Regions from separate parts of the Clostridium septicum genome, predicted to be linked through region 3. Evidence: riboswitches for the same ligand, from Rfam matches in the RefSeq annotation. Region 3 holds a riboswitch; each other region holds the start of a gene.

Region 1 (10,823 bases), 150 kb from region 3:
TTAAAGATGATATACAATTAAATAAAAATAAAATTATATACAAGGATTTAGAAAAAGAAATTACTGTGAATATTTGGGAAGAAAAGAACAAAACAAAAGTTGAAATTATTTATTTAAATAATAAAAATACAAAGAAATCAGCTGATTTAAAGAAAGAATTAGTAAAATTTCAAAATAATAAATCTATACAAGTAAGATATTTTACTTTCATAAAGGGTAAGATAAAAACATCGGATGAAAATTATGTTCAGGAATTACTAAAAAATTATATAAAAGAAGGCACTTTAGAAAGCCTTGATATCCATAATGGTTATGTAGCAAAAGCTAAATTAAGAGATAACCAAAGGGTTAATGTAGGGAATGTAAAGTACGATACAGGTGAATACATAGTTGTAGGAACACCTATGATATTCATAACATACTAACAATTCATTATGGAGGATAATATGGAAAAAATTATAGTTAAAGGTGGAAAAAAACTCAATGGTGAGGTAGATATAAGTCTAGCGAAGAACTCTGTTTTACCTATAATGGTAGCTAGCATATTAAGCCCAAATGAAGTAATAATTAAGAATGCACCTTTATTGGAAGATGTTTCAGTTTTAGCTAATTTACTTGAAGAATTAAATTGTGATGTAGATTTTTCAAAAATTACAGGTGACCTAAAAATTAATACTAGTAATATAGAACCAATGGATACAAATAATGATTTAATAAGAAAGATGAGAGCATCTTTCTTAATTATGGGACCTATGTTGGCCAGATTTGGCAAATGCAAGATATCACTTCCAGGTGGATGTAACATAGGAAGTAGACCAGTAGATTTGCATTTAAAAGGTTTTAAGATGCTAGGAGCAGATATTGAAATAGGACATGGTTTTGTAGAAGCAGAAGTTAAAGAATTAAAAGGCAATAGAATATATTTAGATTTTCCTTCAGTAGGAGCTACAGAAAATCTTCTAATGGCTTCTGTTTTAGCAAAAGGAACAACAATAATAGAAAATGCAGCAGAAGAACCAGAAATATGGGATTTAGCTAATTTTTTAAACTCTATGGGAGCTCATATAGAAGGGGCTGGAATGGGTAGAATAACCATAGAGGGGGTAGAAGCTTTAAATGGAATAGAGTATAAGCCCCTTTACGATAGAATAGAAGCAGGAACATTTATGGTGGCAGCAGCAATAACAAATAGTATAATTACTATTAATGGTGTAAATGAAGAACATTTACGTCCAACTATTGAAAAACTAAAAGAATGTGGAGTAAAATTTGAAACTAAAGATGATAGTATAGTTGTTGATGGAACAGGTAGTAAAAGTCCTGTAGATATAAAAACATTACCATATCCAGGTTTTCCTACAGATATGCAACCTCAAATGATGAGTTTATTATCTTTAACAAAGGGATCAAGTATTGTTACTGAAACCGTATTTGAAAATAGATTTATGCATGTAGCAGAACTTGTTAGAATGGGGGCTAATATAAAAATAGATGGAAGAACTGCCATTATAGATGGTGTTGAAGCATTGACTGGTTGTGATGTAAAAGCTACAGATTTAAGAGCTGGTGCCGCTATGATATTAGCAGGATTAGCAGCTCATGGTGATACTAAAATTGGAGATTTATATCATATTGATAGAGGATACACCAATATTGAAGAAAAATTTAGAAAGTTAGGTGCAGATGTATATAGAATTGATGAATAAATTCATAAAATTTCTATATAAAAAATAATACATCTATCCAGTTAAAGAACTTAGATGAATTATCTAAGTTCTTTAATTTTGAAAAAATTTATTTATTACAGCTTAACATAGAAAAAATAAAATAAAGTATATTTTAAAAAATAGACTAATATATTAAAATGTAGAAGCTTTACAGGAGGAGTGGAGATGAATAAGAGAGTTAAATTACCAGAAGGAATAATGATGTTAGTAACAATTAGTATATTAGTTTTGTTTTTTATGATTGGGATACCAATTATGGTTATAAATTCTGATAGTAAATCTGAAAAAAAGGAATCTCCTAAAGCACCAAAAGTAGTAACGGAGAATGCAACATATATAGAGATTAAAGGAAGTGACATTATTAAAGTGTTTATAGAAAATGAAAATAAAGTAGTAGAAGTTCCTTTAGAAGATTATGTGAAAAGTGTAGTGTCTGGAGAAATGCCAGCTAGTTTTGAACTAGAAGCTTTAAAGGCTCAGGCTATAGCAGCTAGAACTTATGTTGCTACTAAAAAAATAAAGCCTTGTGTAAAGGCAGAAAAAGCAGGTGGAGATGTATGTGATTCAACACATTGTCAAGTATATATAAGTAAAGAAAGTAGACTTGAAAAATGGAGTGAAAAAGATAGGGATAATAATTGGAAGAAAATAGAGGAGGCTGTTAATGAAACTAAAGGACAAGTTTTAACTTATAATGGAAATTTAGTTATGTATCCACAGTTTTTTGCAACAAGTTCTGGAAAGACAGAAAATTCGGTAGATGTTTTTTCTAATGATGTTCCATATTTAGTATCTACAGAAAGTTTAGGAGAAGAAATTGCACCTAAATTCAAAAGTGAAAAATCTATAGGTATAGATGAGTTTATAAACATTATAAATTCAAATTATGAAAAATCAGGATTAAATATTAATAATTTATCAGGGAATATTGAAATTATAAGTAAAAGTGATGCTGGTGGGGTAAAAGAAATAAGAATTGGTAAGGAGAGAATTAAAGGAACAGAATTTAGACATTTACTTAAGCTAAATTCAACGAACTTTGAATTTGATATAAGTGAAAGTGAAATAATATTTAAATGTAAGGGATATGGTCATGGAGTAGGAATGAGTCAGTGGGGAGCAAATGTTATGGCAAAAGAAGGAAAGAATTTTAAGGAAATACTTTCCCATTATTATACGGATACCCAATTAAAGGATATAGAATTTAAATAATTAAAACAGAGAAGATCTAGAAATTTCAATTTCTAGATCTTCTTTTTTATTGAATTTAATAAATTTATTTACTTTTTGAAAATTCGACAAGAAATGTTGAAATTTGATGTAAAGAAAAATAAAAATACATGTATTAATTTACAGTAAAGGGCAAGAATACAAAAAGGAGGTGTTGATATGGACCAAAATAAAAAAGATAAGGTAAAAAACTTTTTTAGAAAGGAGGGCTTTTATTTAGTTCTATTCCTTTGCTTATGTTTAGTTGCAACAGTGACAGTAGTAACTAGTAAGAAAAATAAATTAAAACAAGAACAAGCAAAACAATCAGAGAAGGAATTTACATTAAATGTTGATGATAAGACTACTTCAGAGGTTCAAAAGCAAAATGCAGATAGAGTTCAAAATAATACAGAAGAAAAAGTAGCTCAAACTGAAAATGAAACCAATCAAGAAGTAGCAACAACAGAAAAGGATGTTAATGTTTCAGCAGGAACAAATTCAGAAGTAAAATTTATCAATCCGATTGAAGGAACTATTTCTAGATCATACTCATATCCAAAACCACAAGGAATGAAAGATGGAACAAGTAGAAATATTAGAGGAATAGATGTAAAAGCTAAGGTTGGAACAGATGTAAAAGCAGCTGCAGTTGGAGAAGTAAAAGAAGTTTCAAAAAGGGCAGAGGAAGGAAATTACGTACTTATTGCTCATGCTAATGGAGTAAATACTAAGTATTGTAATTTAGATTCAGACATAAAAGTTAAAGTTGGAGATAAAGTAACAGAGGAAACTGTTATAGGAAAGGTTGGAGAAAGCTCTAAAATCTTTACTAATAGCGAGTTTGGTGAACATATTAATTTACAAGTTCAAGATTCTAATGGAAAAGACTTAGATCCAACAAAATATTTTACTTACAAAGCAGAATAAAAAAATTTTCATCAGTCTTTTTCTATTTGAAAATGGCTGATGAAAATATACAAATTATATTTATAAAGGAGGTAGCATTTTGAAAGATTATATTCAAGAAAGGGTATTAGAAGTAGCACAATATATTATAGATTCTAAAGATACAATAAGAAAAACTGCAAAGGTATTTGGGGTAAGTAAAAGCACTATACACAAAGATATGACTGAGAGGCTGCCTAAAATAAACCCTGTAATAGCAGAACAAACACATACAATTTTAGAGTTAAATAAAGCAGAAAGACATATTAGAGGTGGAAAAGCTACTAAGCTAAAATATAAGGCAGTAGATTAATAGCTGAATTAAAAAGGAAGGATAAAAATCATTGAATCATCACCATATTCCATATATAATAAAAAAATAAGGAAGAATTATGTAGTATTTAGTAAAATAGAATTAAGTCAATAGGAGTGAAAGAGGAATGTGGTTTTGGAGACGTGGTACTGATTTGGGGATCGATTTAGGAACCGCTACGGTTTTAGTTTATGTTAAGGGAAAAGGTGTAATATTAAAAGAACCATCAGTTGTTGCCATTAATAAAAGCAATAATAAAGTACTTGCTGCAGGTGAAGAAGCAAGAAAAATGATAGGAAGAACACCAGGAAATATAGTTGCGGTTAGACCATTAAGAAACGGTGTTATATCAGACTATGATATAACAGAAAAAATGTTAAAAGAATTCATAAAAAAAGCGTATGGAAAAGCAAAAATAACTGCGCCTAAAGTAATGGTATGTGTACCTTCACAAGCCACGGAAGTTGAAAAAAGAGCAGTTATGGATGCTACAACAAACTTAGGTGCTAAAAGAGTACATTTAATTGAAGAACCTTTGGCAGCTGCAATAGGAGTTGGCTTAGATATAACCAAGCCCAATGGATCTATGGTAGTTGATATAGGTGGAGGAACTACAGATATAGCAGTAATATCTCTTGGAGGGGTTGTTGTTAGAAGCTCAATAAAGGTGGCAGGAGATACTTTTGATGATGCTATAATAAAATATGTTAGAAGCAAGTATAAAATTATGATTGGAGAAAAGACAGCTGAAGAATTAAAGGTAAATATAGGATCTGTATTTAAAGGATCGAGAGATTTGGTTACTACAATGAAAGGTAGAAATTTAGTTACAGGTTTACCAGATGAAGTTTCAATTAGTACAGATGAGATAAGAGAAGCATTAAAAGAGTCTGTAGGATTAATTGTAGAACAAGTTAAGTTTGTCTTAGAAAGAACTCCACCAGAATTAGCGGCAGATATAATTGAAAAAGGGATTTTAATGACCGGTGGAGGATCATTATTAGATGGATTAGATAAGGTAATACAAAACGAAACAGGAGTATCAGTCTCTATTGCAGATAATTCAGTAGAAGCCGTAGTAGAAGGAACTGGTGAGGTTTTAAGATATTTAGATAAAATTGATTCATCATTAATTGGACAAGAAATAACATTAATTGATTAATATTATTTGATATATAGGTATAGAATTTTAAAATTCTATACCTTTTTATTTTTAGTTAGTTATATTAGATAAATAATAAGCTTTGGATATACCCTTAGAAATTACTTTTGCCATACTCATAATTAGATGAAGACGAATGCTACGAGAGGTAAAAAACTCTGCATTGTCACTAGATTCAACTATACCTATTATAGAAGCAGATCCCACATCAGGTAATAATTTACCTACTCCCTTACCAGGATGAATTGGATAATTTCTTATATGAATTTCACCTATGGATTTTGTATCACCTAAGCATGCATCAATACCAATAATTGTAGAGTTAGGATGAAGTTTTTTTATTTGAGACAAACGTTTTTCTATATTTAGTGCATGTATAGGAGATTCTATAGTACCATAAACAGGAAGGTCGCAGTTATTTTCTATTAGATATGTACCTACTAAAGGACCTAGACAATCACCTATACATTTATCTGTTCCAATGCATACAATTACTGTATTTTTAGATATATAGTTTTTTAAAACATTAGCAATCTCATAATAAGCCAAATCAGATTCATAAAAAACTTTATGTTTTACCAAAGCTTCACCCCCTTATAGATAATATATATGAGGAAGGAACAAGGATTATAATATATAGTTATAAAAATAATATAGGATTCAAATATAAATATTTAATTATATAGGTTACTTATGAAGATTTATTCAAAAAAATTAAAACTTAAACAAATTTATATATAGGCATAATATGAAGGAAATAAGAGTAAATTAAAGAATAAATACTTTAATTCTTATAAAATGGTAAAAGTTGAACTTGAAATTAATAGTTAATGATTATATACTAGTCATTGTCAGTCGAGCAGATAAGATTTGTTCGAGACATAAGAATCAAAAAGTTAAATTATGGGGGAGTTCCCGAGTGGCCAAAGGGGGCAGACTGTAAATCTGTTACGTTTCGTTTCGATGGTTCGAATCCGTCCTCCCCCACCATACTTTAATTTTAATTTAACAAATATGCTGGCATGGCTCAACGGTAGAGCAGCTGACTTGTAATCAGCAGGTTGTAGGTTCGATTCCTATTGCCAGCTCCAAATAAAATGGGGGAGTTCCCGAGTGGCCAAAGGGGGCAGACTGTAAATCTGTTACGTTTCGTTTCGATGGTTCGAATCCGTCCTCCCCCACCATTTTATTAATTTTTAAGGGCGCATAGCTCAGCTGGGAGAGCATCTGCCTTACAAGCAGAGGGTCACAGGTTCGATCCCTGTTGTGCCCACCACTTAAAATAAAAAACAATATGCTGGCATGGCTCAACGGTAGAGCAGCTGACTTGTAATCAGCAGGTTGTAGGTTCGATTCCTATTGCCAGCTCCAATAATGGGGGAGTTCCCGAGTGGCCAAAGGGGGCAGACTGTAAATCTGTTACGTTTCGTTTCGATGGTTCGAATCCGTCCTCCCCCACCATTAAAAGCAAGATATTAAATCTTGCTTTTTTTTTATTAAAAAAATTATTAATAATGTTGACCAATAATATAAAAAATGATATAATTTGACTCGTATAAAAAAATGATATTAGTTCTTATCAAGAGAGGTGGAGGGAAAGGGCCCTGTGAAACCCGGCAACCTGTGATATATCACAAAGGTGCCAATTCCTGTGGAATATAATTCTACAAGATAAGAAAGAGTTTGACAGTTAAAGTCTCTTCTTATCGAAGAGACTTTTTTATTACTTAAATTTATTTAGATTATAACAGGTGTATATAGAATTAATATCAATAAAATGAAGGGAGAAATATAAATGAGAAGATTATTTACATCAGAATCAGTTACAGAAGGGCATCCAGACAAAATATGTGACCAAATTTCAGATGCCGTATTAGATAGTATATTAGCAAAAGATCCTAATGCTAGAGTTGCTTGTGAAACAGCAGTTACTACAGGAATGGTATTAGTTATGGGAGAAATATCAACTAATTGTTATGTTGATATTCCGAAAGTTGTTAGAGACACTATAAAACAAATAGGATATGATAGAGCTAAGTATGGATTTGATTGCGATACATGTTCAGTTTTAACTTCAATAGATGAACAATCAGGCGATATAGCTATGGGAGTAGATGAAGCTTTAGAATCAAGACAAGGAGATAATGACTCTGTTGAAGCTGTAGGAGCTGGAGATCAAGGTATGATGTTTGGTTTTGCAACAAATGAAACAGAAGAATATATGCCATTACCAATAGCAATGGCACATAGATTATCTAGAAGACTATCAGAAGTAAGAAAGAATGGTACATTACCATACTTAAGACCAGACGGTAAGACTCAAGTTACAGTAGAATATGATGATAATAAAGTTATAAGAATAGATACAATAGTAATATCAACTCAACATGGAGAAGACGTTACACAAGAACAAATAAGACAAGATTTAATGGAACATGTAATAAGAGCAGTAGTTCCAGCAGAATTATTAGATGAAAAGACTAAATATTTTATAAATCCAACTGGTAGATTTGTAGTTGGAGGCCCACAAGGGGATTCAGGATTAACAGGAAGAAAGATAATAGTTGATACATATGGTGGAGCAGGAAGACACGGTGGTGGAGCATTCTCAGGAAAAGATCCAACAAAAGTTGATAGATCAGCAGCATATGCAGCAAGATGGGTAGCTAAGAATTTAGTAGCAGCAGGAATAGCTGATAAGCTAGAAGTTCAATTAGCATATGCTATAGGAGTAGCTAAGCCAGTATCAATTTCAATAGAAACTTTTGGAACTAGTAAAAAATCAGATGAAGAAATAGCTTTAATTGTAGAAAAAGTATTCGATTTAAGACCAGGTGCTATTATAAGAGATTTAGGGTTAAGAAGACCTTTATATAAACAAACTGCAGCATATGGACACTTTGGAAGAAATGATTTAAGTTTACCATGGGAAAATTTAAATAAAGTTGAAGAGATAAAGAAATATATTTAATATAAAAAAGATATAGAGCCTCAAACTCTATATCTTTTTTTTATTACAATGAATTTTAAGCTGTATGAACAACTTCACCATTAACTATTACTTTTCTTATGTTAATATTTTCATCAAATAATATTACGTCTGCATCGTAACCTTCTTTTATAAGACCTTTTCTATCTTCAACTTTGCAGTGCCTAGCACCATTAAATGTAGCCATTTTAACTACTTCGTTTAATGGATATTTAGTATTATTAAATACATTTCTAACTGCTTTATCCAAAGTTAGAACTGATCCGGCTAAACTACCGCTAGTTAATCTTGCTGCTCCATTAGTAACAACAACATCTTGACCACCAAGTGAATACATACCATCAGGCATTCCACATGCCATCATAGCATCAGTTACTAATAAAACTTTATCAGTTGTTTTTTGATTATAAGCGACTCTTAATGATGGAAATGAAATATGAATTCCATCAGATATGGTTTCTGTAGTTATATCAGTATCAAAGATTGCTCCAACAACGCCAGGTTCTCTGTGAGTAAATGGAGTCATGGCATTAAATAAATGAGTTGAATGGCAGCAACCACATTTAATACCTTCCATAGCTTCATCATAAGTAGCCTTTGTATGCCCCATTGAACAAACAATTCCTTGTTCTGATAGGTATTTAATTAAATCAGTTGCACCAGGAACTTCAGGAGCGATAGTAATTGAAACTACTGCGTCTTTGGCATCTCCAACCATAGAATTATAATTTTCTATAGTTGGAGCAATTAAATACTTAGGGTTTTGAGCGCCAATTGCATTAGGGCTTATAAAAGGTCCTTCTAGATGAGCACCTAAAACTTGTGCCCCATCAGTACCGTTTTCTTTACAAGTTTTTATAGCTTCCATTGATTTTCTTATAGCATCAATAGAAACTGTCATAGTAGTTGGAGTAAAGGAAGTTGTTCCATGCTTTACTATTGCTTTAGATATTTCATTTATAGCCTCTACAGTACCATCCATAGTATCGTAGCCACCAGCACCATGAATATGAACATCTATAAATCCAGGTGAAAGATATAGACCTTCACCATCAATAACCTCATTACATTTTATGTTAGTTGGATTAATTTCTTTTATTTTACCGTTTTCAATTAGTACAGAACCGTTTTCAATTCTGTCTAAGAAAATTATGTTACAGTTTTTAATTAACATAACGCACCTCCATATTTTCTCTTAAGATAATAAATTATTAGATAATAAATTTTAAAAATTATACTTATGTTATAATTATATAATAAAAAGTATAAGATTAAAATATTATTAAGAGATTTGGAGCGATAATATGGAAATCCTAAATGGAATAGTAGAAACGATTGTATTTAAAAGTGATGATACAGGATATGTAGTTTCAAAAATAAGAATAGATAAAGAGACAATTAATGCTGTTGGTGTTGCACCTTTTTTAAAAGAGGGTCAGCAAGTAAAGATTAAAGGTCAGTGGGTAATACATAAACAATTTGGAAGACAATTTAATATAGAGGAATACGAAGAAGTTTTACCTAATTCAGTTGAAGGAATAGAAAAATACTTAAGTACAGGAATAATACATGGAATAGGACCGGTAACTGCTAAGAAAATAGTTCAAAAATTTGGCGTTGATACACTGGATATTTTAGATAATCATATAGAAAGACTTAAAGAAATAGAGGGGATAGGTGAAAGGAAATTCAAAATAATATATGAATCCTACATTGAGCAGCAGGGCTTAAAGGATATTATGATTTATTTTCAAAGTCATGGAATTACAACTAATCAATGCATAAAAATATATAAAAAATATGGAGATCAATCAAGATATGTGGTTGAAGAAAATCCTTATGTGCTTTCAGATGAAATATCTGGAATAGGATTTATAACAGCAGATAAAATAGCTAAAAATATTGGAATTGAAATTACCTCTCCTTATAGAGTTCAAAGTGGAATAAGATATGTTTTAAATCAATTTTCAGCATCAGGTAATACGTATATGCCAAAAGAACAATTAATTGATGAAGTAGCTAAGGTGTTAGTTGTTGATAAAGAGTTAGTAGAAGAAAATATATATAATTGCAGTTTAGAAGGTAAAATAAAAATAGAGAAAATTGGTGATATAGAAGGGGTATTTTTACTACCATATTATTATTGTGAATTAGGTGTAACAAATAAAATAATAACTTTAGGTATAGAAAATTTTAGAACAATAAATACGGATATTGAATTTGAGATAAAATCTTTTGAAAAGAAAAATAATATAGAATTCGCACAATCACAAAGAGAGGCTATAATAGGGGCTTTTGATAATGGAATAGAAATAATAACAGGCGGACCAGGTACAGGAAAAACTACAATTATAAAGGCTATAATAGAAATTTATGAAAACAATGGAATGAATGTACTATTAGCTGCACCTACAGGAAGAGCTGCAAAAAGAATGACTGAATCTACAGGAAGAGAAGCTAAAACTATACATAGAC
Region 2 (10,823 bases), 450 kb from region 3:
AATTAGAAGTTATTTTATTATTTCTCTTCCATGTTCCTAAAGCCCAACTTTCAATACCTTGATAATCGAAAGCTATTTTAACTTCTGGGTAATTATTTTCTATAGCATAATCAACTGCTTTTATAGCTCCTAAAACCTCACCAGAAACATTTCTTAATGGTATTGCTTCCTCATCAAATCCAACTCCATTATCTTTATAAATAACATTTCCATCCTTTAAAGCAACTAAACCATATGAAAAGTTTCCTTTATCAACAGCAAAACTACCATCTACGTATATAGTTAAACCTTTATTTAGTATATCATCCTCATTCTTTTCTAAATCTTGTGTATTTATTTTTCCGCTACTATTAGACATTATTGTTAAAAATTCTACAGCTTCTTTCTCTGTTTTAAAGCTTTTATAAATAGCTCCTTTGCATCCTATTACCTCTTTTTTGCATTCATCCCAAGTTTTAAATATCTTTGGTGTTCCTGATTTTCCTCTATATACTGAATAATATTTCATTATTTCCTCCAATAACTTAAAAGTTTTTAATTTCTATTTCTTCTATAAACTTATTAATTCGTTCAAAAGACTATAAAGCTTCTCTACATTTTTAGCTCCCGTAAAGTTTGTTACATACTCTATCATATTTTTTATTACCAATATAATATCATTTTTTCCCTCCCAATTTTCCAATATAATATATACTGGAACATCAGATATTATTCTATCTAAAGCAAAAAATGTTACTGCTAATTCATCTATTTTTCCTATAAACGGAATATTGTCTGGTATAATGTCAGTTGGTAATGCAATATAAGCAACTGCTGCTGAAATCACAAGTTTTGTTTTTATGGCAACTCTCTTATCTTTTAATAACCTATATATTAATGCCACCATATCGGGAATAATAAATAAATAATCACTTATTTTTTTTACTTTATCTGGTAACTTATCTAATGTACATTCTCTTCCTAAAGAATAATTATCTTTTACTTTATTTATTACCATTAATGCAGTATCTTGTTCCATATCTTCTTCTTTAGGATCTTCTATTCCTTTTATTAAATTACCCTTAATTGATATGTTTATATCCTTTAATTCTACATTCAAAATAGATCTATATATATATATATCCTTAATATTAAAATCGACATAAGGTACATCCTTTAATATCTTTTTTATATTAATTACTATTTTGCCTTTTTCATAATGAATTCCTTTATCTTCAAATGCCTTTATAGCATATTTTAATGCTAATTTTCTTATTAATGACACAATCCCAATTTTAAGTAACTTAAATGAAGATAATTCTGCATGTATTATTCCATTTTCAATTCTAACTAATTTTATTCCAGCAATAAAATCTATTTTGAATCCTTTATTAAAACTTCCTGTAATATTAATTTCATCTTTTAAATTAATCTCTGATATCTCAAGACCATCTATATTAAGAAATTCATTTGCTATACTTAATAAATCCTCTCCTGTTAATCCTACTTTTACATCTGATATATTCATTCCGTATCCTCCTATATGCCTTATCTTATGAAACTTAATTCATAATTAAGCATCTATCCTTTTCGTCTTTTATTGAAATTATCCCATTAAATAATCATTTAAATTTTCTCCAACTATATTTAAATGATTATTTTCTATGTATATATCTTCAATTATAGTTTCTAACATTTTCATCTCTTCTTTTATTTTATCTACTTGTACTAAAAATTTATTTCCTTCTACTTCTACTTCATGTTCTTTTGCTAGTTTAGATATAGCTTTCATTATTAAGCTAGTATTAGCTTTAAATATACCAAAACTAGATAGCTTTAAATCAAATACTTGAAGTATTAACTTTTCATCTTTTATTCCCTTTATTCCTACATCCCCTGTAACTTTTCCATTTAGTATACCATTTAATGTTCCTGAAAAATTTAAAGTATCATTAATTACTAGATTAGTAACCTGAAACCCCTTCTCTTTTCCTTTTAAGTTTACAATAGACCTTATATCTTCTGCATTTAGCTGAGTTATATTTATCATTTATCTCCAAACTCTCCTTTACATTATTGATATAATTATCCTTACTTAATAAAAGTATATTTATAGTATAACATTTTCCATTGCTTACCTTTAATATTATTTTGTAGTCACAGTAATTAGACATGTATTTTTCCTTTTTTTAAAAAAATAAGATGCGAAAGCTTATTCTTATTTATAAAATAAATAGGCTATGCTTTCACATCAAACTCTCTCTTTATTTTATACTAATCTTATAATAATACATAATTTTCTTCAATATCTTTTTTTATCCTTTCCATCTTCTCCATAACTTACATTGGAAAATTATATGTTTATTATTAGACTAAAATTCTAAAACATGTATAATCTTTAGTACAATACTTTTATAATATTGGAGGAAATTCTTATGAATAAAAGTAAAAAGCATTTAATATGGATACCAATTACTACTGCTATACTATCTCTTTTTGTTTTAGGGTATAGTACATTAAAGACTAAATCTAATATTACTAAACAATACTCAAATTTTTTATCAGACATAGATAACTCGAATATTTCAGAAGTTATTCTAAATAGAAATTCCAATATTACAATTTTCTTAAAAGATGGTACAAAATACTCTACTGATAATCCTAATAGTCCTACTTTAAAGGAAACGTTACTTGCAAATAATATTAAAGTTATAGATGAAAATTCTCCGTCACTTACTAAAACTCTTTCATCATTTATACTTGTAGTATCTACTGTTTCTCTTGTGTTTATGGTTATGAACAAATCTAGAAGAGTAGGAGCATCTATGACTAATTTAGATGTTAAAGACTTTAGCTCTAATAAAGATAATAATTTTGGCTTTCACTCTGTTGCCGGTAACGAAGAGGCTAAAGATAGCTTAATGGATATAATAGATTTTCTAAAGAATCCTGAAAAGTATAAAGAATATGGAGCCAGAATGCCTAAAGGCGTTATTCTTTATGGAGAACCAGGCACTGGAAAAACTCTTTTAGCTAAAGCTGTTGCTGGTGAGGCTAATGTTCCATTCTATGCATTAAGTGGTTCTGATTTTGTTCAAGTTTACGTAGGGGTTGGAGCTGCTAGAATAAGAAGTCTATTTAAAAAAGCAAAATCTCATGGTAAAGCAGTTGTTTTTATAGACGAAATAGATGCAATCGGTAAAGTAAGAGATGGTGGCAAAAATCCTGGTGGCAATGATGAACGTGATCAAACATTAAATGCCCTTTTAACTGAAATGTCGGGCTTTGGTGAAAAAGAAGGTATAATTGTTATTGCCGCTACAAATAGATTAGATATACTAGATCCTGCTCTTCTTAGACCAGGTAGATTTGATAGACATGTTGAAGTTTCTCTTCCTGATATTAAAGCTAGAGAAAAAATTATATCACTTTATTTAGAAAACAAGCCCCATGAAAACTTAGATATTCATGACATAGCAAAAAAAACCTCATATTTTTCAGGCGCTAAACTTGAAAATCTAATAAATGAAGCTGCTATTTTAGCTGCAAAAGAAGATTCTAAAGTAATAACTAAAACGCATATAAATAATGCATATTCAATAGTTTTAGCTGGATATGAAAAAAAAGAAAGAAATCATCTATTAAATGAAGATAAACTTTTAACTTCATACCATGAGGCTGGACATGCTCTAGTTTCTCTAATAAAAACACCTGAAGATATAGTTTCTAAAATAACAATAATACCAACAACTAAAGGTGCTGGCGGATACACATTAACTATTCCCAAAGATAGTTCTTATCAAAGACTTGACTATTTAAAAAATAGAATAATGGTTTTATTAGGTGGTAGAGCTGCTGAAGAATTAATATTCGGTTCCGATAAAATATCAACTGGAGCTCAAGATGATATCACACAAACTACTGAAATAGCCCTGTCTATGATTGCTGAATATGGAATGGGAGAAACTCTAGGATTACTTAAGTTATCTAGTCTTGGTTCATTATCTAATAGTTATGGACAACCCGTTGTTGATGAATGTAAGGCATTAATAAACTCCTTATATAAAGAAACCCTTGAGTTATTAAAGGATAATCATAGAACACTTAATAATTTAGCTAATACACTTCTTGAGGAAGAAACTTTAGAAGGAGATATAATACAAGAACTATTTAAATCTTGATAAATAAAAAGACCGTCTACTGAAATGATTTTAAAATCATTTCAGAGACGGCCACTTTTATCCTTCATATGGTATTATATAGGCATCTTCATAACCTTGTTTTTTAGCTTTTTTAACAGCTGCTTCTACATCATCGTAATTCTTAAAATGTCCTATACAAACTCTCCATGAAGATTTCCATGGTGTCTTTGGTTTTAACACTGGAAGATCAATTAAAACTTTATCTACCTTGGCTAAACAAGCCTTGGCTATCATGTACCCATATTTTTGTGAATCAAAACTTTTTTCTACTTCTTCATTAGATATAAATTCAGCATTCACTATAATAGTTGGCATATTTGTTAATTTTAAAATTTCGTCATTACTTTTCTTTATGCCTCTATCATTTGATTTCAAGTTAGATATCAATTCATCTCTTATTAGCTTTGCTAACTCTTCTCCAGTATATTCATTTTCAGATATTAATACTTCGCTTCCAGTAATAGATTTATTGACAAAAGAGTTCATATGAAGGCTAACAAAATAATCAGCATCCCACTTATTAGCAATTTCTGCTCTTGTATCTAAGTCTAATGAAATATCAGCCGCCCTAGTTAAAAGAACAGTTTCTCCATTTTTCTCTAGTAACCGTTTAGCTTCGTAGGCTGCTTCTAAAACTATATCTGACTCTCTTCTTTCATTTAATCCTATAGCTCCAGAATCATTCCCTCCATGGCCTGCATCGATTATCCATTTTGCCATGACTATGCCTCCTTATATTTATATATTAAATATATAAAATTATTAATTTCTACTTAATTTAATATATTAGAATTACTGTATGTTGGTTACAAATATATATCTTAATAAACAAAATATACAATCAAATATATCTAATTAATAAATTACAACAAAAAAGGGCTATCTCTAAATAGCCAATCATAAAGACATATCTTATACTTTATGAAAATCAAATGATATAATATAATAAAGCACCTAGTAAAAATATTTAATCTTACTAAATGCTCTTTATTTAAAGTATCTAAAAAATAGTTACTAAACTATAATTTTGATGCAGCTGACTTATTAAAATGTAGGAATTACAGCTCCATTATATTTTTCATTTATAAACTTCTTAACAGAATCACTAGTTAAAGCTTTTGTTAAAGCATTAATTTTCTCTAATTTTTCATTTCCCTTTTTCACAGCTAATATATTTCTATATATCCTTGCAGCTTCTGCATCCTTATCCTCTATTACCAAGGCATCTTTAGATGGATTTAATCCTGCTTCTATGGCATAATTTCCATTTATAATTGCAGCATCAACTTCTTCTAACACTCTTGGCATTTGTGCAGCCTCTAATTCTTTAAATTTAAAATTCTTTTTATTCTCTACAATATCTTTGGGAGTTATAAGTTCTCCATCCTTTAATTTTATTAAACCTTGTTTTTCTAGTAGTCTTAAAGCTCTAGCTTCATTAGATGGATCATTTGGAATTGCAATAGTTGCTTCATTTTTTAGGTCATTTAAATTTTTTATACTTTTTGAATATAAAGCTATTGGTTCTAAATGTATTTCCGCTGTATAAGCTAAATCTAATTTTTTACTATCATTTGTTTCATTCAAATAAGATATATGTTGAAAATAGTTTGCATCTAGTTCTCCTTCTGCTAAAGCAGTATTAGGTGTAACATAATCTGTAAACTCAACTATTTTTACCTCATACCCTTCTTTTTCCAATTCAGGTACTATATGCTCCACTATTTCTTTATGAGGAACTGGTGAAACACCAATTTTTATAACTTTATCCTCTGATGCTCCTTTATTTCCGCATCCTATTAACCCTATAGCTAGAACCCCTGCTAATAATACTGATACTATTGATTTTCTTTTCATAGTTTTATACCTCCTAATTTTTAAATTATTTATTTTATCTATGATAATTTTTTATATAAATAGTTTCCTAATGACTGCAACCCTTGTACTATAACTATAAGTACAATAACTGTAACTACCATTACATCTATTTTATATCTTTGATATCCATACCTTATAGCTACATCTCCAAGACCGCCTCCTCCAACAGCCCCAGCCATGGCTGAATAACCTATAATACTTATAATCGTTAATGTTAACCCTGATATTATTGATGGTATAGCTTCTTTAATCATCACTTTAAATATTATTTGTGTATCTGATGCTCCAAAAGATTTTGCCGCTTCTATAACACCACTATCCACTTCCTTCAATGATGACTCTATTACTCTTGCAACAAAAGGTGCTGCCGCAATAGTAAGTGGTGCAATTGCTGCTACTGTACCTATTGATTTTCCAACTATAAATCTAGTTATAGGAACTATTGATACCATTAGAATAATAAATGGAAAACTTCTTAAAATATTTATTATATAATCTAATGTTTTATATAATACTTTATTAGGTCTTAATCCTGTTGGCGATGTTAATATTAAAATAATTGCTGGAATAAACCCTAATATTAATGAAAATATTGTTGATAAAACTACCATTATTAAAGTTTCTAAAAATGCTGGAATTAAAATATCTATCATTATTTAAGCACCTCCAATATTATATTTCTATCTTGTAAATATCCTATTATTTTTTCCTTATCTTTTTCTTCAACATTTATAACTAAGCTTCCAAGTACATTATCTCTGAACTTTTCAAGTTTGCCCCAAACTATTGAAAAGTCAACACAGATTTCTCTAGACATTTTTGTTATAAGTGCATTTTCTGATGATGTACTTGGAAAGAATAATTTTATGTTAACCCCTGTATTTGGTAGTAGTTCATCATCATCGTCTCCTAAAAATTTTTTAAGAGATACTCCCGGTTTCAAGAAAAGTTTTTCTGCTTGTCCCTCTACTTTTAAAAAGCCCCCTTCTATTAATGCCACTTTCTCACAAACCTCTTTTACTACTTCCATTTGATGGGTAACAATAACAATTGTAATACCTAGTTCTTTATTAATTTGTAAAAGTAATGATAATATATCCTTTGTTGTTTTAGGATCAAGTGCTGATGTAGCTTCATCGCACAATAATACTTTAGGTTCTAACGCTAATGCTCTTGCTATAGCTACTCTTTGCTTTTGACCTCCACTTAACTCCCTTGGTTTACACTTAGCTTTCTCTTCTAATCCAACAAGTTTTAATAAATCTCTTACTTTTTTTTGTATATAGCTTTTATCATACCCCCAGACTTCTAACGGAATAGCTACATTATCAAAAACAGATTTTCTTTCTAAAAGATTAAAATTTTGAAATATCATTCCTAAATCTTTTCTAAATTGCCTAAGTTTATTATTATTTAGGCTTTTAACTTCCTTTCCCATAACTTTAACTGATCCACTATCGTAACTTTCTAATCCATTTATACATCTTAATAAAGTTGATTTACCTGCTCCACTATGTCCAATAAGTCCATAAATTTCTCCTTCTTTTATATTTAAAGAAATATCTTTTAAAACTTCTAAACTCCCAAATTTTTTATTTAAATTATTTATTTCTATCATTTATAATCCCCCTTTTTCAATTAAATAAAAAACGCACTAGAGAATAAATCTCTAGTGCGTAAAAGTCGCCCATTAATTCACTCTCATATTTCAGCTAAAAATTAGCTGCAGGAATTAGCACCACACTTCTAAACTTAGGTTTTATAAAATAAACATATCTAGAATAAATCTAAACTTTCTATTTTCTACCCTTTTAAAAGTAGGTTGCTGGGCTTCACAGGGCCAGTCCCTCCACCGCTCTTTATAAGAAAAATCTTATTTAATTTTATTGTTTATATTAATATATTATTAATTTATAATTTTGTCAACATTTTTCTGAAATTTTTATAAATTCATTTCATAACAAAAGAACTCTCCGACTTTTCCTTCTAAATTGATAGTTCCTTTATATTTAAACCCTGACTTTATATATAGCTTTTGGGCATTAATATTTTTGCTAAATGTATCTAATCTTATTGATTCAAACCCATGATTTTTTGCTTTATCTATAACGCTCTTTAATAAAAGGCTACCATAACCCTCTCCCATATAATTTCTTGATACAAATAATCTATGTATTACAAGTGGAGTTTTATTACTATTCCATTCTATTTTTTTATAATTTATGTCTTCATCACAATTTAAAACTACAGCCCCTAAAATTTCATTATTAATTTCTAAGATAAATAACTCTTTTTTCTCTATATCATTTTTTATAACTTCTTCATTAGGATAATCTTTTGTCCAGTTTAATCCTTCAGGTTTATTATTAATTATTTCTTTTAAAATATTGCTTACTTTAAACAAATCATCTTTGTTTGCTAATCTAAAACTTTCCATTCTATCCTCCATAATTATTTTTATATCTATTCTAACATAAAAGGTATCTCTTCTAAGAAATACCTTTTAAATTTAATTATTTATTCAATTTTTTATTAAATCATTAAAATCATAACTATTTATTAAAATACTTTTTTATATTTTTCATAAAGCATAACTTCATTTTCATTACTATTTGTTAAAAATCCTATATATTTACTTTAAGAATCTCTGGAGTCATATTAAAATTCTCAAATAAATTTACCTTTATATCTAGATTTTTAGGATTTAATATTACTTTAGTATGCATTTTTTCTACATGTGAATCATTTACTTTTCTATTTAAATTATTTTCTTCTGATGCAAAGTTCACAACTATGTTTTTCCCTTTAATTGAATTCTTCTTTATCTTGCCATATATTTTTTTTACTATTTCTTCGCAACCTTCTTTATCCATATTTCCAGATATATTTACATTTAAATTTTGTTCATCTAAATAAACTCCTCTTACATAGTAAGGAGTATCAACTAAACAATGTAAATCTCTTCTAGTAATATCTTCTATATTTTTCTTTCCCCAATTAAAACACATAAACACTAATATAAATATCATTACAATTGAAAATAATATACTTTTCTTATTAATATTTTCCATTATGAAATCCCCTTAAATCATAAATAATTTATTTATGATTATAGCCACTTAAATACAAAATATACCCTTTAATATATATCCTCAAAAGTATCTATATTTATTATCTCTGCATCTGTATTGCACTCTATAAAATTTATTATATTTTCTAGTGTAGAATGAACTTTAGCACTACTGCCACAAATAGCTGAAATTCCTATTACAATAATCTGATGTATATCCTGATCCTCGACTTCTGCAACTGAAATATTGAATTTATTTTTTAATCTTTCCGTTATTCTTCTAACTACCATCCTCTTTTCCTTTAAAGAATGAACCCAACTAGCTCTTAATTTTACTTTCATTAATAACACTTTCATATGAAGCTCTCTTTCCCTTAAAATATAACTTTACTTATATTTCATACTACAATAAGATTTTTTCATTAATTTATAGGATACTAATAATGTTAATAGTTCAGCAAAAGTTACTGTTAACCATATACCATTAATATCAAAAAATATTGGTAATACTATTATTCCTATTGTAATAAAAACAATTCCTCTAAGTAAAGAAATTATTATAGATGTTCTTGCATCTTCTAAAGCAGTAAAATATGTAGATGATAATATATTAATTCCACTAATTAAGAAACAAGTTGAATATATTTTACATGCCCATACAGTAATTTCTATTAACTTTGCATCCCCATCAATAAATAACTTTATTAAATTTTCTCCTGCGAAAAATAAAGTTGCTGTACATACTATTCCAAGAAAACTCATAACTAGTAATGATATTTTCGTAACTTCTCTTATTCTATTTCCTTCTTTAGCCCCATAATTATAGCTTATTATAGGTGATATCCCTGTAGATATACCTAAATATACGGCTACAATTAATGATGCTATATACTGAATTATAGAAAATGCTGAAACACCCATTTCCCCTAATCTTCCCATTAAAACAATATTAAATAAGTATGTAGAAAAGGCAAAAGCAAATTCCGATAAAGCTTCGGAAGATCCATTATAAAAAAACCTAAATATTTTCTTATAATCTATATTGCATTTCACCAATTTAAGAACTGAGTCTTTATTAAAATATCCTAATAAACCAAATATAAATGCAAATGTAAAAGCTATTCCTGAAGCTAAAGCTGCTCCAAAAACTCCCATTCCTAATTTTACTACCATAATATAGTCAAGTATTATATTTAAAACAGAACCAACTATATTACACATCATTGAATAATTAGGTTTTCCAATTGTTCTAAGTCCAGTTGCCAAATATCCTGAACATGTAAATATAGGCATAAATATTGCTAATACTACTAAATACTCCCCTACTGGCTTTATTAAGTCTCCTTTGGCTCCTAGAAACATTGCTATATTTTCTGTAAATAATAATGTTATTATAGATGCCATGATAGAAACCACTAAAAGTGAGTAAAAGGCTAAACTAAAGGTCTGTCTTGCTTTTTCTTTATCTCCTTCTCCCAGCTCTATACTTGTTATAGTGTTTCCTCCAACTGATACCATTAAACTTATAGCAAGGGCAGTGCTAAAAAATGGCATTGCTATATTTATAGCTGCAAGCCCACTTGAACCAACAGCTCTTCCAACAAATATTCCATCAATTACAATGTAAATTGAAAATATAAGAGTTCCTATAACACTTGGAATTGAATACTTCAAAAACAATTTCCATATATTAT
Region 3 (10,823 bases):
TAAAGTAAAATGGGTTCCGTTAGGTTTAGCAGTTGGATATATAAGTTTAGATTTATAAAAGTTAAAAAACTCTTTTGGATATCGTATATAGAAACTATGAGATACTAATTGTTCAGGAGTAAATTTAGTATTTAACTTTTCATTAAATAAGCCATTGGAACTTCTAAAATCGGGTATACCACTTTCACAACTACAACCAGCACCACCAAAGAATACTATGTTGTTACTTTCTTTTAATATTCTTGATAATTCTTCTATTTTATTATTCATGAAATCATCTCCATATATATTATATATTTTTATTATTGCATAAAGGCATAAGAAATAAAACACTTCAAATTTAAAGAAAACTAGATTATTAATATGGAACCATTATTCTATATATGAATATCATAGTAATTAAAAGGAGGTGCTTATATGTCTTTAGAAGTAGTTGGCTGTTATAGAGATTTAAATTCAATGAAGGAAGAATGTAAGGAGTATTCATCTTATCATGCTGTTTTAACAATGAATGATGGAAGTACATTAGATGGAATTATTGAAGGATTAGCTGATGATGACATTATAATGTTAGTTGGTGAAGATGTGATAATTGGAGGAAATGGAGATAATATGACTCGCCAACAACCTATGGGATTTAATAGACCTAACAGGTTTAGACGTTTTAGAAGAAGAAGATTTCCTATAAATAGAATAAATAGATTAGAATTATTAAGATATCCTTATATTCTTCCACTTTATCCATATCCTTATCCATATCCATATTATCCTTATTAATTTAGTTTTTTATGCTTTGTACAATGATTTTCATATAGATATAGAAGAGAAGTAATGAGATTTTAAGATTAAATATAGAATAGTAATTCTATTTATTTTTTTGAGTAATATTAAGTAAAATAGCTAAATTTTAGAGGAAATTAGACTTAGAATAATCTAAAGTTAAATAGTATAATTATAAAAACATTGGGGGTTGGCTATTATGATGAAAGAAATAATTAATACTAAGCAAGAACAGAAGAAAAGTAATCTAATTAAAAATCTTATTAATAAGGAAAAAAACAATAGAAAATATACTGATAATAAAAAGGTATAAATATAAAGATCAGATAACAAATAAAGTTATCTGGTCTTTTTTATTAACATATATTTATAACGAAACATATATTAAGTAATATAGAATTAAATTTAAAAAATATAATCCATTTAAACTAAAGAAAAGGAGAGTAGATTTTATGGGGGATTATAAAAAATTAACACCTACAAATGGTTTTGATTTCAAAGATCTTCTTAATGCAAGACAAAATAATTATGCTTGGTCTATGGGAGAATTAGGTGAATATATTTATGTTGGTACTGGAAGAAATATAGTAGTATCTATAATTAAGGCAATGGCTACAAATTTTGGAGTAGATCCTAATGATATTAATTTTCCTATATCAATAAAACCAAACTCAGAAGATAATTTAGGAGAAATATGGAGATATAAAAAAGATGGCTCTTTACCATGGAAAAGAGTATTTAAAGCAGAAACAGGATCAGGAATTCAAGGATTTAGGTTTATGATATCAAATAGACCTTTTGGGGGAAACCCTTGTTTATATGCAGCAGCTTTTGGAGATGAAATAAAAATATTAAAAACTACAAATGGAGTGGATTGGGAATATGTTAATAATGAAGGTCTAGAAGGAACTTCGTCAAGAGCAATGGTTATTCACAGAAGAAAAGTTTATGTAGCAACAATAAATGAATTTAATTTAGATGAAACTCCATTATTATATGCTAGTAGAGAGCCGGAATTTTATTCTTGGGAATCAGTTATAGGTAGTGGTGCTAATAATCCAAAAGGTGCGATAACCAATATGGAAGTTTTCAATAATAGGGTTTATGTTGCTACTTCAAGTGAAGATGGAGTCCAAGTTTGGAGATCAAGAAATAGAGATCCAAAACCTAATGAATGGGTTTGTATAGTTGATAAAGGATTTGGAGATGCAGCTAATACTTTCACATTGAGTATAGGTGTATTTGGACAACATTTATATGTAAGTGCATCAAAATTATTACCATTATCATGGATTATACCTTTTGGTTGTGACATTATACGAATAGATAAAAGAGATAACTGGAGATTAGTTGTAGGTGGTCCAGCATTAATTAAGACAAATCCTATTGGGCATAGAGGTAAGAGTTTATCAGGATTAGGATCAGGATTTGATAATCCATTTAATGTATATGCTTGGCAAATACAGGAGTATAAAGGGAAATTATTAGTAAGTACTTTTGATAGTGCAACTAATGTAGAACTTATACTAGATCTAATTTTAGCTAATCGAGATTTATTAGAAGCAGAACTAGGGATAGTAATTGTAGAAGCATTAATAAGAATATTTGAATTGGCAGTAAGGATTTTAAATGAAAAGAATTATCCATTTGGATTTAATTTGTATGTATCTGATGATGGAATTCATTTTGATTTAGCAATAAGAAAGGGACTTTGTAATAGATATAATTATGGTGGAAGAATATTATATGTAGATAAGTGTAATGACTTATATATTGGAACAGCTAATCCTTATCAAGGGTGTGAGGTATGGAGAACAGATAATGTATTACCTTGTTATCCTTGTTATAGTAATCAATTGTATAGTAGTGATCCAGGAGAGATATATAATGAGATATACGCTGAAGCAGAAGAGGATTTAGCTAAAGTGCAGGAAAAAATGCCAGAAGTTATTGAGATTCTAAAAAATATAAAATAATAATGTGGGCTGTTAACTTATTTGTTAACAGCCTTAAATTTTAATTTCTAGTAAGTTTAACTATTATATCTTCGTGTTCAGGATATTTTTCTAATAGATCATTTCTTTCAAATAATTCAAAGTCTTTAAAGTCAAATCCAGGTGAAACCATACAACCAACAAGTGAAAAACCTTCATTATTCATTGCAGAACCAAAGATATAATTTTTAGGAACTAATACTTGGGGTGATTCACCTTTATCTATATTAAGTCCTAAATTTTTAGTAATAAGTTCACCATTTGGTGAAATCATATAAATTGTTAATGAAGAGCCGGCATGATAATACCACATTTCATCTGAAGTTAGTCTATGAAAATTAGAAACTTCACCAGTTTCTAAAAGAAAATAAATACTACTCCATAAACATCTATATTCATTAGAATTTTGATTAATACTTTCAGTGGATAGAAAAGATTCTTTAAAATAGCCACCCTCAACATGGGGAATTAAGCCTAATTTTTTTATATAATATTTAGCAGATTCCATAATACTCTCCTTAATATAATATTTTTATTTATGATTAAAGTATATTATACTAGAGTATACATAAATAAAACTAGTATAAAATTATATGAGTTAATTAGATTTTAAAAACTTAAAATAGTAACAATAAAAAATATTTAAATATATAATAAATTAAAACTATAGAAGAAGAGGATATAAGATGGATTTATATGTTTCAGATTTAGATGGTACACTATTAAATAGTGATAAAGAAATAAGTAATTTTTCTAAAGATAAACTAAATAGACTAATAAACAAAGGACTTCAGTTTACTGTAGCTACAGCAAGGACACCCGCCACAGCAGTAGATATTTTAAAAGGAATACATATTACGTTACCAGTTGCAATGATGAATGGTGTGTTAATATACGATATAAATGAAAATAAATATATTGATATTAAAAAAATTAAGGACTCATCAGTTATAAAGGTATTAGATATTTTTAAGGAACATAAGAAAAATTGCTTTGTTTATGCAATAAAAGATAATCATTTATGGGTGTACCATAAGGATTTTACCTGTAGTATGGAAGAAAATTTTTATGATGAAAGATGTAATAAGCCTTTAAAAACCTTTATTAAGGTAGCGGATTATTATAAGGCAAGTGAAGGATCAGAAATTATAAATTTTATAATTTTTGATAAATTAGAAATTGTTAAGCCTATATATGATAAACTTAAAATCATAGAAGGAATTACTGTAGATTATTATAGAGATATTTATGGAGATGGATATTTCTTAGAAGCATATAGTTCAGAAGCTTCTAAGGCAAATGCAATAAATTTACTATCCAATTATGTAGATTCAGATAGACTTATAACTTTTGGTGATAATGTTAATGATATTCCAATGTTTAAAATTTCTGATGAATGTTATGCAACAGAAAATGCAACAGAAAGTTTAAAGAAAATAGCAACAGCGGTAATAAGTAGTAATAATGATGATGGAGTAGCAAAGTTTATTTTAGAAAAAAATAAAAGATTCTTTAAATAGAAAAGGAGTGCGAAAGCACTCTTTTTCTATTCAAATTTCCATAAACCAATTGAATCTAAAAATTCACCATCTATTTCTTTTGTTTCTGACAAATGATGTTCTGACCTATATTGAAGCACAGCATTTTCTAGTGAAAGTTCATAAATGCCATTAACATCATAAGGAAAGTAGCCAAGAGCTTTAAGTTTCACTTGAACTAAATAAACATCTGTACCTTTATCATTAGGTTTTATAACTCTATTATATTGAGAAAATCTCCAATTTGGTCCTCCACTAATGACTACTGAAGTTCCATATTCAACTAAATTAAATAATTCTTTAACGTTGTGATTATACATTCTAATACATCCACCAGAAGCCATAGTACCAATAGAATCAGGTCTATTTGTTCCATGAATTCCAAAAGTATCCCATGGTGCATTTAATCCCATCCAATACCCTCCATAAGCATCTTTCATAAGGGCTTTGCTTGTTATTTGCCATGTTCCTATAGGAGAGGGTGTTTTAGGTTTTCCAACTGCCACAGGATATGTTTTAACAATTTTTTTAGTTTGTTTATCAATTAGGTTCAAGGTAAAAGAGTTAACATCAATATAAATAATATATTTCGGTTCAGTATTATTTTCTAATGAATTAGCATTAATGAAATTTGATGGTAAAAATATGAATAATATTAATGTTAAAATTAAGAAATTAAATTTTTTCTTCATAAGCCCACCTATTATATAATTATATATACTTATAATTGGGCAAAGGAAAAAAAATTATTCAAAAGTATTTAATTATTTGAAAATTATTAACTAATTTTAAAAACCGGTTTACTAACTTGAAAGAAATATGTTAATATTATAATAACAATAATGATTTTTAGGAAAAGGGGTAATTTTAAAATGGACAAGGTTAAAAAGTGGAAACTTGAATGCGATGGAAAGAAGTTAGTAGATATATTAAATGAAAGAAAATATAATGCTATATATGTAGATAATGTAATGGAGGCAAAAGAAAAGGTTTTAGAATTAGTTCCAGAAGGATCAAGTATTGCATTAGGTGGATCGGTAACTTTAAATGAAATGGATTTAGTTAATACTATAAGAAATGGAAATTATAAATTTTATGATAGATATCAAGATCTACCTTTTGTAGAAATTGTAGAAATTATGAGACAATCAATGGTAGCTGATTATTTAATAACTAGTACTAATGCAGTAACAGAAGCTGGAGAACTTGTTAATATGGATTGTTCAGGTAATAGAGCAGCAGGTATGATATTTGGACCTAAAAAGGTAATAGTAGTTATTGGTGCAAATAAGATGGTTAAAGATATGGATGAAGCATTAGCTAGAATAAAAAAGGTTGCTATAATGAACGCAAAAAGAATAAATCATAAGACTCCATGTGCTGAAAGTGGAATATGTGAGGATTGTTTTGTAAAGGGAAGAGTATGTAACTATTTATCAGTAGTAAATAATGGAGCAAAATTCCCAGGTAGATTTACTGTAATAGTAGTAGGGGATGAAGTAGGATATTAATATAAAAAGAACTATACATTTTGTATAGTTCTTCAGACTGCTGACAAAGTGTCAGCAGTCTTTAATTTTATACAAATATGTAATATAATTTAAAATATATTAATTTATTACATAGGGGTTTTGGTGATGATAAACGAAAGAAGACAAGCGCAAAATGAAATGGAAGTGGTTATGCTAGAACAATTAGTTCCGAAAGACCATTTATTAAGAAAAATTGATAAATACATAGATTTTTCATTTATTAGAGAGTTAACTAATGATTTGTATTGCCATACAAATGGTCGACCAGCTGTTGATCCAGTAGTACTATTTAAAATGTTATTTATAGGATATCTTTATGGCATCCGCTCCGAAAGGCAACTAGTTAAAGACATAGAAGTAAACTTAGCATATAGATGGTTTTTAGGTTATTCAATTACTGAAAAAATTCCAGATTCATCTACAATAAGTCAAAATAGAATTAGAAGATTTAAAGGTACTGATATTCCACAAAAAATATTTGATAATATAGTTCTTCAAGCTATGGAAAAAGGATTAGTTGGTGGTAAGATTCTTTACTCTGATTCAACACATATAAAAGCTAATGCTAATAAGCGTAAGTTTGAAAAAATTGAAGTACAAGTAACACCTAAAGAGTATATAGAACAACTAGATATTGATGTGAATTTAGATAGAGAAAATCATAATAAAAAACCTTTAAAACCAAGAAAAGAAAAAGAAGAAACAAAGCAAATTAAGAAAAGTACTACAGATCCTGATAGTGGATATATGATGAGAGATAATAAACCAGAAGGATTCTTTTATTTAGATCATAGAACTGTAGATAGTAAAAATAATATTATTATGGATGTACATGTTACCCCTGGTAATGTCAGCGATAGCGAGCCAATACTAAATAGAATAGATAGAATTAAAGAAGTATTTAGTATAAAGCCAAAATATCTTGGTTTAGATGCAGGATATTCAAGTAATCCTATTTTCAAGGGGATTGTAGATAGAGATATAACACCAGTAGTTGCATATAGACGTTCTCCTCATAAAAAAGGAATGTATACTAAGAATAAATATATTTATGACTATGATAAAGATATCTATATTTGCCCCAATAATGTTGCGTTAATATATAAAACTACGACTCGCGAAGGCTATAGAGAATATAGATGTTTTGAAGAAATTTGTATGTATTGCCCTCATAAAGATAAGTGTCTTGGAGAAAAAGCTAAATATAAAACAATTAGACGACATGTTTGGGAAAATCATAAAGATGATAATAAGAACTTTCTTAAAACTGAAAAAGGAAAGGGAATTTACAATAGAAGAAAAGAAACAGTTGAGCGAAGCTTCGCAGATTCAAAAAATTTGCATGGGCTTCGCTATGCTCGCTTCCGCGGACGCGAAAAAGTATCCGAGCAATGCCTACTAACTGCAGCAGTGCAGAATATGAAAAAGATAGCAACAAGACTATCTTTGCTACTTTTAGATTTTATTCGTATTATTTTGGATGATATTTTAAATATAAGTTTTATTCATAATTAATAATAGAAAAACCCTCTGTTTTTTAACAGAGGTTTTTCAACAAACTGAAGAACTATACATTTTGTATAGTTCTTTTTTTGGTTGCGGGAGCAGGACTTGAACCTACGACCTTCGGGTTATGAGCCCGACGAGCTGCCAACTGCTCCATCCCGCGGCATTATGGGAAATATGGTTGCGGGGGCAGGACTTGAACCTACGACCTTTGGGTTATGAGCCCAACGAGCTGCCAACTGCTCCACCCCGCGATATATATTAATTATAGTATTCTCTAAGTATAGTATTAATATTCTATTAAGTCAATGATATATAAGAAAAATATATTTAAATATATTTTTCTTATATGACATATATTTAATATATTATATATATGTCATATATATTGATAATTATACAAGCTAAAAGTTATACTAAATTAAGATAAATAGAATAAAAATTAAGATATCTATAAATTTCATATGATAAAATATTATTAGAGTGAAATTATATGAATATAACGTAAATTGATTTTGGTGAAATATAAATTTATATTAATAATAAAGTAGGTATGACGAATTCATTTATATAAAGAGGTGTTAATGGATGAAGAAAAAAGAATTAAGAAATAGAGTACTGGAATTTAGAAATGATTTAAGTAAGGAAGAAAAATGTAAAAAAGATAATAAAATATTAAGGGCACTTTTAGATAGTGAATTATATAAGAATAGTAATAATATTTTTGTATATATAAATTATGGTAGTGAGATAAATACAAAAGAATTTATAAATATAGCTATAAAAGATAGAAAGAAAATATTTGTTCCTAAAATAATTAAAGAAATTAAGGAAATGAAGGCAGTTCAGATTACTTCTTTAAATAATCTTATGGAAGATAATTATGGAATATTAGAACCAAATTCATTTGAAGGAAGTATAGAAAAAGATAAATTAGATTTAATAATAGTTCCAGGAGTAGTATTTGATCTTAAAGGAAATCGTATAGGATATGGAGGAGGATACTATGATAGATATTTATCTGAAATAAAATTAAATAGTAATAGAGTTGCTTTAGCCTATGAACTTCAAATAAAGAATTCTATAGATGTTGACGAATATGATATTAATGTAAATTATATTATTACAGAAGATAGAATAATTAATATGTAATGGTAAAAATAGTTAAAAGAATTATAGTATAGTGTATAATGAAAATATAATTTAATTGGGAATTAGACTTTTATTAAGAATTGTGGAGGGACTGGCCCTAAGAAATCTAGCAACCTACTGTATATGTGTGGTGCTAAATCTTGTAAATATTTGAGAAATAAAACTTTTAAGATAGCACCTTATTGTAGGGTGCTATTTTAATGACAAAATAATAAAATTAGAGAATTTTACGTAGTTCATTAATAGAATAAATTAAATGAAATCTTAACATACTAAAAAATGTACTGAGAAAATAAGTAAAGTGGTGGTGGATTTTAACATTTACTATGTGACTTATTATTAGTAATACAACTTTGAAAAGGAGAAATGTTAAGATGGCTATAAAAAATATACAAAAAATAGTAGCGACAGCTATTGTAACAACAGCATTATTTGGTAACTTTAGTTTTGTTAATGTACTAGCAGAAGATAAAAGAGCTCAAATAGCAGATTTTAAAAATGTACTTGATGTAACTGGAAGTCCCCAAATTGATCTAAATGATGATTATTCAACCAATGTTGATAATCCTTTTTCTGATATGGGGGCATGGCATGCTTATTACTTGCCTAAGTCAGGGGATACTAATTTATATGGAGGTTTTACAGGTCCGTTAATAGTAGGAGAAGAATATCCTATAAATATGTCTGATAGTATTAGTAAAATTAAAATAATAGATGCTAATACAAATGCACCATATGATCTAACATCAGCTAAAACTTCTTTTGATTTTTATCCAGGAAAATTAGTTCAAAAATATGAATTAACAGATTTAACTCTTAACTTAGATTTAATATTTGCAACAAATAGAACTGCATTAGTAAGAACTGAAATAGTTAATAATACTGATAAAGAACTTAACTTAAAGCTTGAATGGACTGGTAATATATTTAATAAATCACCTTATGCATTAAAGAAAGATGATGAAGGAAATAAAGTCTATGATTTAAATCAAACATTAGAGGCGAATAGTGAAGGCGTTCAAGTGAATTTTTCAAATATAAGATCAACTTGGTCCTTCTTCTCAAATGATCAAACTAAATTTGTAGTAAAGTATGAGGGGAATACTAGTACAACAGTAGATGAAAATACATATAAAACTATTTTAAATGATGTAGTTAAGATACCAAGTAAACAAAATTTTAAAACATATACTGCAGAAAGTTACACTTTTACAAGTGATGAGTTAAATAAAGAAAAAGATAAAGTAAAAGATATTTTTACAGATACAGATAAGCAATTTGCAGATAACGAAACTCGTTGGCAAGGATATATAAATCAAACATTTAAGGATGAAACAAAAACAACAGACGAAAAATATAAAAATGCAGCAGTAAAATCAATGATTACTTTAATGACTAACTGGAGAAGTGCAGCAGGGGCTCTTAAGCATGATGGAGTAATCCCATCACTATCATATAAATGGTTTGTTGGATTTTGGGCATGGGATTCATGGAAACAAGCAGTTGCAACAGCACAATTTGATGGTGAACTAGCTAAAAATAATATAAAAGCACTATTTGATTATCAAATACAAAAAGGGGATTCAATAAGACCTGAAGATGAAGGAGCTATAATTGATGCTATATTTTACAATCAAGATGAAGCAAGAGGCGGTGAAGGCGGAAATTGGAATGAAAGAAATTCAAAGCCTGCTTTAGCAGCTTGGTCAGTCTGGAATGTATATAAATCTACGGGAGATAAAGAATTTTTAAATGAGATGTATCCTAAATTAGTAGCATATCATGAGTGGTGGTATAGAAATAGAGACCATGATAAGAATGGCGTAGTTGAATATGGAGGAATGGTACATGACTTAAATAATAGCGATGAAGAAAGAATATTAGCTGCGGCATGGGAAAGTGGAATGGATAATGCTACTAGATTCGATGAAGAAGGTTATGGAGAAGGTGATATAGGTGTTAAAGTCTTTGAAAATAAAGATAAAGATGGAAAACTAGTTGGATATTCTATTAATCAAGAATCAGTTGATTTAAATGCATATCTTTATGCAGAAAAAGGATTTCTAAAATCAATGGCAGATGAGTTAGGAAAAGATAAAGACTCTAAAAAATATGAAAAGGAAGCTAAAGATCTTAAAGATTATGTAAGTAAAAATATGTATGATAAAGAAACCGGATTCTTCTATGATTTACAAATAAACGATAATGGTAGTGAAAAGAAGCTTCTTGTAAATAGAGGAAAGGGAACTGAAGGTTGGATACCTCTATGGGCTAAGATGGCAACAAAAGAAGAAGCTGAAGGTGTTAGAAAAGCTATGATG

The links. A riboswitch is a leader RNA that binds a small molecule or an ion and turns the genes downstream of it on or off. The one in region 3 is predicted to bind S-adenosylmethionine.
Region 1: linked by a shared signal. The riboswitch ahead of metK (methionine adenosyltransferase) and the one ahead of CP523_RS09460 (MGH1-like glycoside hydrolase domain-containing protein) in region 3 are both predicted to bind S-adenosylmethionine.
Region 2: linked by a shared signal. The riboswitch ahead of CP523_RS11625 (methionine ABC transporter ATP-binding protein) and the one ahead of CP523_RS09460 (MGH1-like glycoside hydrolase domain-containing protein) in region 3 are both predicted to bind S-adenosylmethionine.

The regions. Positions count from the first base shown of each region.
Region 1 is NZ_CP023671.1:2,232,939-2,243,761, forward strand. It holds gene CP523_RS10230 (hypothetical protein) at 1-425, shown strand, start outside; gene murA (UDP-N-acetylglucosamine 1-carboxyvinyltransferase) at 447-1,706, shown strand; gene spoIID (stage II sporulation protein D) at 1,893-2,939, shown strand; gene CP523_RS10245 (M23 family metallopeptidase) at 3,117-3,866, shown strand; gene spoIIID (sporulation transcriptional regulator SpoIIID) at 3,946-4,197, shown strand; gene mreB (rod shape-determining protein MreB) at 4,325-5,359, shown strand; gene yyaC (spore protease YyaC) at 5,411-5,941, opposite strand; tRNA gene CP523_RS10265 (tRNA-Tyr) at 6,265-6,349, shown strand; tRNA gene CP523_RS10270 (tRNA-Thr) at 6,376-6,450, shown strand; tRNA gene CP523_RS10275 (tRNA-Tyr) at 6,459-6,543, shown strand; tRNA gene CP523_RS10280 (tRNA-Val) at 6,560-6,635, shown strand; tRNA gene CP523_RS10285 (tRNA-Thr) at 6,656-6,730, shown strand; tRNA gene CP523_RS10290 (tRNA-Tyr) at 6,736-6,820, shown strand; SAM riboswitch class I at 6,933-7,037, shown strand; gene metK (methionine adenosyltransferase) at 7,155-8,330, shown strand; gene nagA (N-acetylglucosamine-6-phosphate deacetylase) at 8,386-9,522, opposite strand; gene recD2 (SF1B family DNA helicase RecD2) at 9,653-10,823, shown strand, end outside.
Region 2 is NZ_CP023671.1:2,526,158-2,536,980, reverse strand. It holds gene CP523_RS11660 (ribonuclease H1 domain-containing protein) at 1-508, opposite strand, end outside; gene CP523_RS11655 (YkvA family protein) at 551-1,507, opposite strand; gene CP523_RS11650 (hypothetical protein) at 1,586-2,029, opposite strand; gene CP523_RS11645 (ATP-dependent metallopeptidase FtsH/Yme1/Tma family protein) at 2,415-4,160, shown strand; gene CP523_RS11640 (N-acetylmuramoyl-L-alanine amidase) at 4,218-4,901, opposite strand; gene CP523_RS11635 (MetQ/NlpA family ABC transporter substrate-binding protein) at 5,226-6,038, opposite strand; gene CP523_RS11630 (methionine ABC transporter permease) at 6,077-6,712, opposite strand; gene CP523_RS11625 (methionine ABC transporter ATP-binding protein) at 6,712-7,677, opposite strand; SAM riboswitch class I at 7,758-7,927, opposite strand; gene CP523_RS11620 (GNAT family N-acetyltransferase) at 8,002-8,496, opposite strand; gene CP523_RS11615 (hypothetical protein) at 8,684-9,130, opposite strand; gene CP523_RS11610 (DUF503 domain-containing protein) at 9,199-9,486, opposite strand; gene CP523_RS11605 (MATE family efflux transporter) at 9,517-10,823, opposite strand, start outside.
Region 3 is NZ_CP023671.1:2,080,831-2,091,653, forward strand. It holds gene CP523_RS09405 (NAD-dependent protein deacylase) at 1-270, opposite strand, end outside; gene CP523_RS09410 (hypothetical protein) at 418-777, shown strand; gene CP523_RS09415 (hypothetical protein) at 1,233-2,756, shown strand; gene CP523_RS09420 (cupin domain-containing protein) at 2,797-3,285, opposite strand; gene CP523_RS09425 (HAD family hydrolase) at 3,461-4,294, shown strand; gene CP523_RS09430 (L,D-transpeptidase family protein) at 4,321-5,004, opposite strand; gene CP523_RS09435 (lactate utilization protein) at 5,185-5,823, shown strand; partial or broken gene CP523_RS09440 (IS1182 family transposase) at 5,950-7,290, shown strand; tRNA gene CP523_RS09445 (tRNA-Met) at 7,438-7,513, opposite strand; tRNA gene CP523_RS09450 (tRNA-Met) at 7,529-7,604, opposite strand; gene CP523_RS09455 (5-formyltetrahydrofolate cyclo-ligase) at 7,939-8,502, shown strand; SAM riboswitch class I at 8,570-8,666, shown strand; gene CP523_RS09460 (MGH1-like glycoside hydrolase domain-containing protein) at 8,877-10,823, shown strand, end outside.